Regions from separate parts of the Paraburkholderia bengalensis genome, predicted to be linked through region 2. Evidence: predicted binding sites of a transcription regulator. Region 2 holds the regulator's gene; the other holds the start of a gene.
What was found. Region 2 encodes HrcA, which represses chaperone genes, less so after heat shock. Its sites were predicted from a motif close to TTAGCACTCNNNNNNNNNGAGTGCTAA; they were not measured.
Positions count from the first base shown of each region.

Region 1: a site for HrcA is predicted at 2,383-2,409, ahead of groES (co-chaperone GroES). Genes of this name have one in related genera too.

Region 1 covers NZ_JACFYJ010000034.1:2,770-7,164, forward strand. Annotated here, with positions in the region: gene H3V53_RS20410 (bifunctional hydroxymethylpyrimidine kinase/phosphomethylpyrimidine kinase) at 1-142, shown strand, start outside; gene groL (chaperonin GroEL) at 328-1,968, opposite strand; gene groES (co-chaperone GroES) at 2,015-2,305, opposite strand; gene H3V53_RS20425 (GAF domain-containing protein) at 2,717-3,526, shown strand; gene H3V53_RS20430 (hypothetical protein) at 3,765-3,974, shown strand; gene H3V53_RS20435 (hypothetical protein) at 4,021-4,395, opposite strand, start outside.
Region 2 covers NZ_JACFYJ010000030.1:42,320-46,714, reverse strand. Annotated here, with positions in the region: gene recN (DNA repair protein RecN) at 1-956, opposite strand, end outside; gene H3V53_RS19125 (NAD kinase) at 959-1,861, opposite strand; gene hrcA (heat-inducible transcriptional repressor HrcA) at 2,146-3,165, shown strand; gene hemH (ferrochelatase) at 3,325-4,395, shown strand.

The DNA.
Region 1 (4,395 bases), on a different contig from region 2:
TCTGTTCCAGGCCACCCAGGCGGCGTTCCGGCCGGGCATGGGCGCTTATCTTCCCGACCGGTTCTTCTGGGCGAGAAGCAGCGAGGACGAAGTGCCTATCGCGGGCGGATCGGATACGTCGCCGGGCGAAGCGCGGCACTGAAATGAAACGAAGCCGTGACATGCGGCTTCCGTCTAAATCAAGATTCAATTGAAGATTGCGCGGCGCGAATGCCGCGCAATTTTTTTCACGATTTCCGCGCGCATAAAAAAACCCGCATTGCGGGTTTTTCTTTTGGGAAGCACGCCTTTCGACGCGCCTCCCGCATGCCATCCAGTTGCCTGGAATTACATGTCCATGCCCATGCCGCCCATGCCGCCGGGCATGCCGCCAGGCATCGGTGCATCTTCCTTCGGCAGTTCGCAGACGGCGGCGTCCGTCGTCAGCAGCAGGCCAGCAACGGAAGCTGCGTTCTGCAGTGCCGTGCGCGTCACCTTCGTCGGGTCGACAACACCGGCTTCCACCAGGTCGCCGTACTCGCCCGTTGCTGCGTTATAGCCGTAGTTGCCCGTGCCGCCAGCAACTGCTGCCACCACGACGCTGGCTTCTTCGCCGCCGTTCGTGACGATCTGGCGCAGCGGCTCTTCCATTGCGCGCAGAACGATCTTGATACCTGCGTCCTGGTCAGCGTTGTCGCCCTTCACGCCAGCGATTGCGCTGCGTGCACGGATCAGTGCAACACCGCCGCCAGCCACGATGCCTTCTTCCACAGCTGCGCGCGTTGCGTGCAGTGCGTCTTCGACACGTGCCTTCTTTTCCTTCATTTCGACTTCGGTCGCTGCGCCGACCTTGATCACTGCCACGCCGCCGGCCAGCTTGGCCACGCGCTCTTGCAGCTTTTCACGGTCGTAGTCCGACGTCGCTTCTTCGATCTGCGTGCGCACTTGCTTGACGCGCGCTTCGATGTTCGCTGCTTCGCCAGCGCCGTCGATGATCGTCGTGTTTTCCTTGCCCACTTCGATGCGCTTCGCTTGACCCAGCTCTTGCAGCGTCGCCTTTTCGAGCGTCAGGCCCGTTTCTTCAGCGATGACCTGGCCACCCGTCAGGATAGCGATGTCTTCGAGCATGGCCTTGCGACGGTCGCCGAAGCCCGGAGCCTTGACAGCAACCGTCTTCAGGATGCCGCGGATGTTGTTGACGACCAGCGTAGCCAGCGCTTCGCCTTCGACGTCTTCAGCGATGATCAGCAGCGGACGGCCAGCCTTCGCGACTTGCTCGAGAACCGGCAGCAGATCACGGATGTTCGAGACCTTCTTGTCGTGCAGCAGCACGAACGGGTTCTCCAGAACGGCGACTTGCTTGTCCGGGTTGTTGATGAAGTACGGCGACAGGTAGCCGCGGTCGAACTGCATACCTTCGACGACGTCGAGTTCGTCTTGCAGCGACTTGCCGTCTTCAACGGTGATGACGCCTTCCTTGCCGACCTTGTCCATCGCTTCAGCGATGCGATCGCCGATCGACGTGTCGCTGTTCGCCGAGATCGCGCCGACTTGCGCGATTTCCTTGTTCGTCGTGCAGGGCTTGCTGATCTTGCGCAGCTCTTCGATTGCTGCTGCGACGGCCTTGTCGATGCCGCGCTTCAGGTCCATCGGGTTCATGCCCGATGCGACGTACTTCATGCCTTCGCGAACGATCGACTGCGCCAGAACCGTTGCCGTCGTCGTGCCGTCGCCGGCGTTGTCGCTGGTCTTGGAAGCGACTTCCTTGACCATTTGCGCACCCATGTTCTGGAGCTTGTCCTTCAGCTCGATTTCCTTCGCCACCGAGACACCATCCTTGGTGACCGTCGGGCCGCCGAAGCTGCGCTCGAGCACCACGTTGCGGCCCTTCGGACCCAGCGTGACCTTCACTGCGTTGGCGAGAATGTTCACGCCTTCGACCATCTTGGCACGGGCGGAATCGCCGAATACGACGTCTTTAGCTGCCATCTTCTAACTCCTTGAATTCTTGAGAATGATGAACCGGAACAAGTACTTACTTGTTGACAACGGCCATGATGTCTTCTTCGCGCATCACCAGCAGTTCGCTGCCGTCGACCTTGACGGTCTGGCCAGCGTACTTGCCGAACAGGACACGGTCGCCGACCTTCACGTCGAGCGCGATCGGGTTGCCCTTGTCGTCACGCTTGCCCGGGCCGACGGCCAGCACTTCGCCTTGATCCGGCTTTTCTGCTGCTGCGTCGGGGATCACGATGCCCGATGCGGTCTTGGTTTCCTGATCCAGACGCTTGACGATCACGCGATCATGCAAAGGACGAAGGTTCATGGATAGATCCTCTCTTGAATGGGACTGAGAACAACGCTGAGGTAATACCAGCTGGCGGGGGCCAACCGGCGATGTTGTTAGCACTCTCGTGCAGTGAGTGCTAATTATATGGACGGGCAATTACAAATTCAAGGAGGTATGGGCGAATTATCTAAATTGGCGTAACCCTATGTTTTTTCTATGAAAACACTGTCTGGCGAGGTCCAGAAGGCGCCCGCTCATGCACGCTGGGGTCGTCCCGAAAGGCACTGCCGGTCGAAACGGGGCGCAATGTGGTGGCACGAACTTAAGGCCTGCCGTTTTGTTGGTTAAATCGGTCAGGTCCATCGTCATCGATCGCAGGCAGCCGTGTTGGGCGGCCTTGCGCATGCCACGCGAGCGCGCGTCCGATTCAAATCCTGGGGAAGAGCGATGCATAACTCGGATAGCGTGAAAATCTGTGAGCCGCTTGGCGACATAGGATACGCGAGCAGCCCGGACGAACTCCTGTCTGAACTGTCCTCCATCGTCGCGAAGACACTGGATGCGCGCCATTGCGCGATCCATTTGCTGAACCAACGACAGGCCGCCGAAACCGGTCTCAACCAGCGCGTCGGCTTCGGCGACACCGGCGGCTCCGACGTGTTGAATGTTCGTGAAAGCGCCGCTCGTGGTCCATTCGCCATGGTCCTCGAACCTGCGACTGTTGCCGTTGATGCGACCACGATCGAAGCAGTTGCCAGGCCACACCCTGGCGACAGCATCTGCGCTCCGCTGCTCCTGCGGGGAAAGACCATCGGGATCGTCCACGCGCATCAGCCGCTGCACAAGTCGTGCTTTAGCGCCGATGATCTGCGGTTGCTGGAAAACCTCACCTTACTGGTCGTGAAGGCACTTCACGCCAATCAGATCCAGCAGTTGATGAAATCCCGCTTCACGCAGGCGGCGTTGACCCGGTCGTCGGAAAAGACCGTGCGGGAAATCATCGCGGGATCGGCGCAGAACACGAATCAGATCGCCAAGATCCTCGCGAAATCGTTCTACCGCGAAATGACCAATGCCGGTTTCGATTTCAACCAGATCATTCACGCCGCGTCGGAAATCATCTCCGAGCTGAGCAACAGCGTGCGCAAGCACAGGAATTCGCATAGTCGCCGGGTTCAGACCGCCAAGGCATCCGACGAAGGATCGTTCTCGCGCGAGGTCGAACTGGCGAACGAGATCCTGGATAGAACCGGTTGATCGCTTGCACTGCGTAGGCCAAGTCTTGTCGCGCGGCGCTTCAGTACGCCAATCGAGTTCAGGAAAACGATCGCTCATTTCTCCACGAGCGCATCCGCCGTTCATTCATGCCGAGACGCATTGCGCACTGTTCTGTGCGACGGCGTACAGCCCCTCTGGTAGCGCGCGCCTAGACTGCCCGAAGCATCGCCGGTGAGTGAAACAACGCAGAACATCGTGAAGCTTCCTGGGTGAAATCATGACCAACTCCATCCATGCCGTACGTCGATTTCAGTCTCTTTCGGACTACGTGAAAGAAGCCAGGCAAAAGCCGCCTTCGAATCCGCGCATCGAGAAAGCCGTTCTCATGCCGATCGAAGCGTCCAGTCATGTGGTCATTTCCCAGGAAGGTAGCCGTCGGCTCGCGGCAGAACAACGCGAGGAACAGCAATGGGATTGGGAAATCTAGCGAGCGCTGCGTACATCCCGCGTAGAACGCGCCTCGTGCGGGTTCTTTACTGTTGAACGCCGGGCGCATTGGCATCGCCGCCATCGCCAGTAGAGACAGACGCAGGGGGATACGGATCGACTGTGGCTTGCGTGCGAGGAGTCTCGGCATCTGCGCTTGAGCGAGTCGCGCTGTCGCTAGGTGTGCCGGGTGGCAACGGCGGCAGTGTCGGCAATATCGCCACATTCTTCGCGACACGCTGCTGCGTCTGCGGCTGCCCGCGCCGTGAGGGCGCGGCCGCGCGCGCGGGTTCGCTGTCCGAAGCCGGCCTCCAGCCATTGGAAACGATTGCGTGCTCGAGCAGAACCTGCGCCTCCTTGCTGCTTGTGTCGACGGCCAGCGCCTGATTCGCCTGCTTCACCACGCAAGTCCAGAGCCCATC
Region 2 (4,395 bases):
AGCCGGAATTTGCGCGCGGTCGAATGCAGCGCGTCGAGGCGCTTTTCCACCTGGGCCAGGCGGTCGGGGTCGAGGTCGAGCCGCTGCGCATAGTGGCTCAGCGAATACGCGGCTTCCTGCAGCTGGATTTCGGCGGGCTCGAGCGCGGCCAGCGCGTCGTTCAGCGCGGGATCGATCTCGGCGAGATCGCGCATCTTCGAGACGATCGACGACAGATGGCCGATCATCGCGTCGTCGGATTCGGATAGCGCCGACAGCGCGCCCTGCACGCCGTCGATCAGATTGGCCGAATGCGACAGCCGCCGATGCTCGGCGTTGACTTCTTCCCACTCGCCGGGCTGCGGCGACAGCTTGTCGAGTTCGGCGAGCTGCCAGGCAAGGCGCTCGCGTTCCAGTTGCAGTTCGCGGTCCTTGCTCTGCGCGGTTTCGACGGCCTGTGCCGCGTCGCGCCATGCGCGCCACGCGCGGGTCACGGACGCCGTGGTGTCGAGCAGCCCCGCGTGGGTATCGAACAGTTCGCGCTGCGCGTCGGGCCGCATCAACAGTTGATGCGCGTGCTGCCCGTGGATATCGACGAGCATCTCGCCGACTTCGCGCAGTTGCGTGAGCGTGGCCGGCGTGCCGTTGATGAACGCGCGCGAGCGGCCGTTTGCATCGACCACGCGGCGCAGCAGCACTGTGTTGCCGTGCTCCGAATCGTCGGCGGCGAGCGCCTGCTCGTCGAGCCATGCGTCGACGAGGGGATGCGTGTCGAACTCGGCCGTGATGTCCGCGCGGGCCTCGCCCGTGCGCACCACGCTCGCATCGGCGCGCGAGCCGAGTGCCAGCGCGAGCGCGTCGATGAGGATGGATTTGCCGGCGCCCGTTTCGCCGGAGAAAACCGTAAAGCCGCTGTCGAATTCGAGGTCGAGCGCGGCGACGATGACGAAGTCGCGTATCGAGAGGTGGCGGAGCATGTTCAGTCTCTCGGATCGTCTTCGTGCGAAGGATACTCGTTCCAGTGCAGCTTCTTGCGCAGCGTCGCGTAGTAGCTGTAGCCGACGGGATGCAGGAAGGGCACCGTGTGACGCGAACGGCGTACGTCGATCGTGTCGTTCAGTTCGAGTGCCGTGAAAGACTGCATGTCGAAGTTCACGTTAACGTCCCGGCCCGAGATGATCTGGATGCTGACCTTCGACTCGTCGGGAATCACGATCGGGCGGTTGGACAGCGCGTGCGGCGCGATCGGCACCAGCACGAGCCCCTGCAGCTGCGGATGCAGGATCGGCCCTTGCGACGACAGCGCGTAAGCCGTGGAGCCCGTAGGCGTCGCGACGATCAGGCCGTCCGAGCGCTGGTTATACATGAAGCGCCCGTCCACCGACACGCGCAGCTCCGCCATGCCCGAGAAGCCCGAGCGGTTCACGACGACGTCGTTAAAGGCGAGTGCGTGGTAGATCGGCTGGCCGTCGCGCATGATCCGCGATTCAAGCAGCGTGCGCTCTTCCCGCTCGAAACTGCCTGACAGCATCTGCGGGATGATCTCGCGCATGTCGGAGAACGGAATGTCCGTGATGAAGCCCAGCCGGCCGTGGTTGATGCCGATCAGCGGCGTCTTGTACGGCGCCAGTTGCCGTCCGATGCCAAGCATCGTGCCGTCGCCGCCGAGCACGATGGCGACGTCCGCGCGCGCGCCGATTTCGGCGGGGCGCAGCGCGGGCCATTGCGAGACGCCGATCTCCTGCGCCGTCTCCGCCTCGAATGCGACTTCATAGCCGAGCTTTTCCAGGCACGTGGCGAGCGCGGTCAACGGCTCTCCGATGCCCGGCGTATTGCTGCGCCCGACGAGCGCAACGGTCTTGAACTGGCTGTTAGCTTGCATGCCGGCATTACACCATAGGTGCGACCTGAAAAGAACCGTCGACGGCAGCGGCGGTGCGGCGGCCCGGGCGGTTGCGCCGAGGCCGCGTTACGCCGTCCAGCCTTCGGCCGATTATCGTTAGAATGGTGAAGTCCTCATGACAGACGTGATGGCTGCATAGACAAATGCGATGCGGCTCGTGCGCGGGCGGGGTGCCGCGCGAGGTGCGCCGGGCAGCCGGCCGGACGCGCCGCGAGCCGCCGCGCGCTCGCCGCGATGCGGTGGTTACGCTAAAATTTTTCGCCATGCTAGATCCTCGCGCACAAACCCTCCTGAAAACGCTGATCGAGCGGTATATAGCCGAAGGTCAGCCGGTCGGCTCGCGCACGTTGTCGCGGTACTCCGGGCTCGAGCTGAGCCCGGCTACCATCCGCAACGTGATGTCCGATCTGGAGGAGCTGGGGCTCGTCATCAGTCCGCATACGTCCGCTGGGCGGATTCCCACACCGCGAGGCTACCGGCTGTTCGTCGACACGATGCTGACCGTCGAACCCGCCGCCGACGAAGATGCCGTCATGCGCGCCGTCAAGACCACGCTGCAGCCGGGCGAGCCGCAGAAAGTGGTGGCGGCGGCCGCAAGCGTGCTGTCCAACCTGTCGCAGTTCGCGGGTGTCGTGCTGACGCCGCGCCGCAGCCACGTGTTCAAGCAGATCGAGTTCCTGCGTCTGTCCGACAAGCGGATTCTGCTGATCATCGTGACGCCGGAAGGCGACGTTCAGAACCGCATCATGGCGACGCAGCGCGATTTCACGCCGTCTCAGCTGGTCGAGGCATCCAATTACATCAACGCGCACTTCGCGGGCCTGTCGTTCGACGAGGTGCGCCGGCGTCTTCGTGAAGAAATCGACGAATTGCGCGGCGACATGACGACGCTGATGCACGCGGCCGTCACGGCGAGCACGGACGTCACGGATACGGGCGAAACCGTGCTGATTTCCGGCGAGCGCAATCTGCTCGAAGTGGCCGATCTGTCGTCGGACATGGCGCGGCTGCGCAAGCTTTTCGATGTGTTCGATCAAAAGACGAGTCTCCTGCAGTTGCTCGATGTGTCCAGTCACGCGCAAGGCGTGCAGATTTTCATTGGAGGCGAATCGAACCTCGTTCCCATCGAGGAAATGAGCGTGGTAACCGCGCCGTACGAAGTGAACGGCAAGATCGTCGGCACGCTCGGCGTGATAGGCCCGACGCGCATGGCCTACAACCGCGTGATTCCCATCGTCGACATCACGGCGCGCCTGCTATCGTTGACGCTCAGCCAGCAATAGAGCAGATCCATCCGGCAATGCTGCGATGGTGTTCATCATGCGCGGCGTTTTTGGCCTTGCCAATTGGCCGAATGGCCAGGTATCGGCGGCAGACCGCGCCGCTATAATGAGCTTCAGTCCATTGCGTGCCGCGCGTCGCGCGGCTCTTTCCTTCTGCCTATGCGCTTCGATCTCGAGCGGCCGTCGCAGTCCGCTGCGGCACATCGTGTCGCCGTGTTGCTGATCAATCTTGGTACGCCCGACGCGCCCACGCCTCGCGCCGTGCGGCGCTATCTGGCGCAGTTCCTGTCCGATCCGCGCGTCGTCGAGATTCCGTCGTTGCTGTGGCAAATCATCCTGCGTCTGCTGATTCTGCCGTTTCGAGGCGTAGCTTCGGCGAAGAAGTACGCGGCCGTGTGGATGCCGGAAGGCTCGCCGCTGCGCGTGCACACTGAGAAACAGGTAGAAGGGCTGCGGCATCTGCTGCAGCTGAACGACTATTCCGTGATCGTCGATTACGCGATGCGCTACGGCACGCCCGGCATTCCCGCCATGCTCAATCAGTTGAAGCTGGCGGGCGCCGAGCGCATTTTGCTGATGCCGATGTACCCGCAGTATTCGTCGTCGACAACGGCCACTGCCTTCGACGACGCGTTCGCCGCGCTCAAGCGCATGCGCAACCAGCCGGAAATCCGCACGGTGCGTCAGTACGCGGATCATCCCGCCTATATCGCAGCGCTCGCCGCGCAGGTGAATCACTACTGGCATGCGCACGGCCGCCCGGATTTCGCGGCGGGCGACAAACTGGTGCTGAGTTTCCACGGCGTGCCGAAGCGCACGCTCGATCTGGGCGACCCGTACCACGAGCAATGCCAGCAGACGGCGTCGCTGTTGATGCATGCGCTCGGGCTCACGCCCGTCGAGTGCCGGGTTACGTTCCAGTCGCGTTTCGGCAAGGCAGAGTGGCTGCAACCCTATACGGCGCCGACGCTGAAGGAACTGGGTGCGGCGGGCGTGCGCCGGGCGGACGTGTTCTGTCCGGGTTTCACGGCCGACTGTCTGGAAACGATCGAGGAGATCGGCATGGAAGTGCGCGACGAATTCGTGCACGCCGGCGGGAAAGTTTTTCACGCGATTCCCTGCCTGAATGCATCGCACGCGTGGATCGCGGCGCTCGGCGAAATCGTTGCCCAGCACCTGCAAGGCTGGCCGGTGCAGGCAAGCGCGCCGCAAACCGTGCCCGTTGCCTGA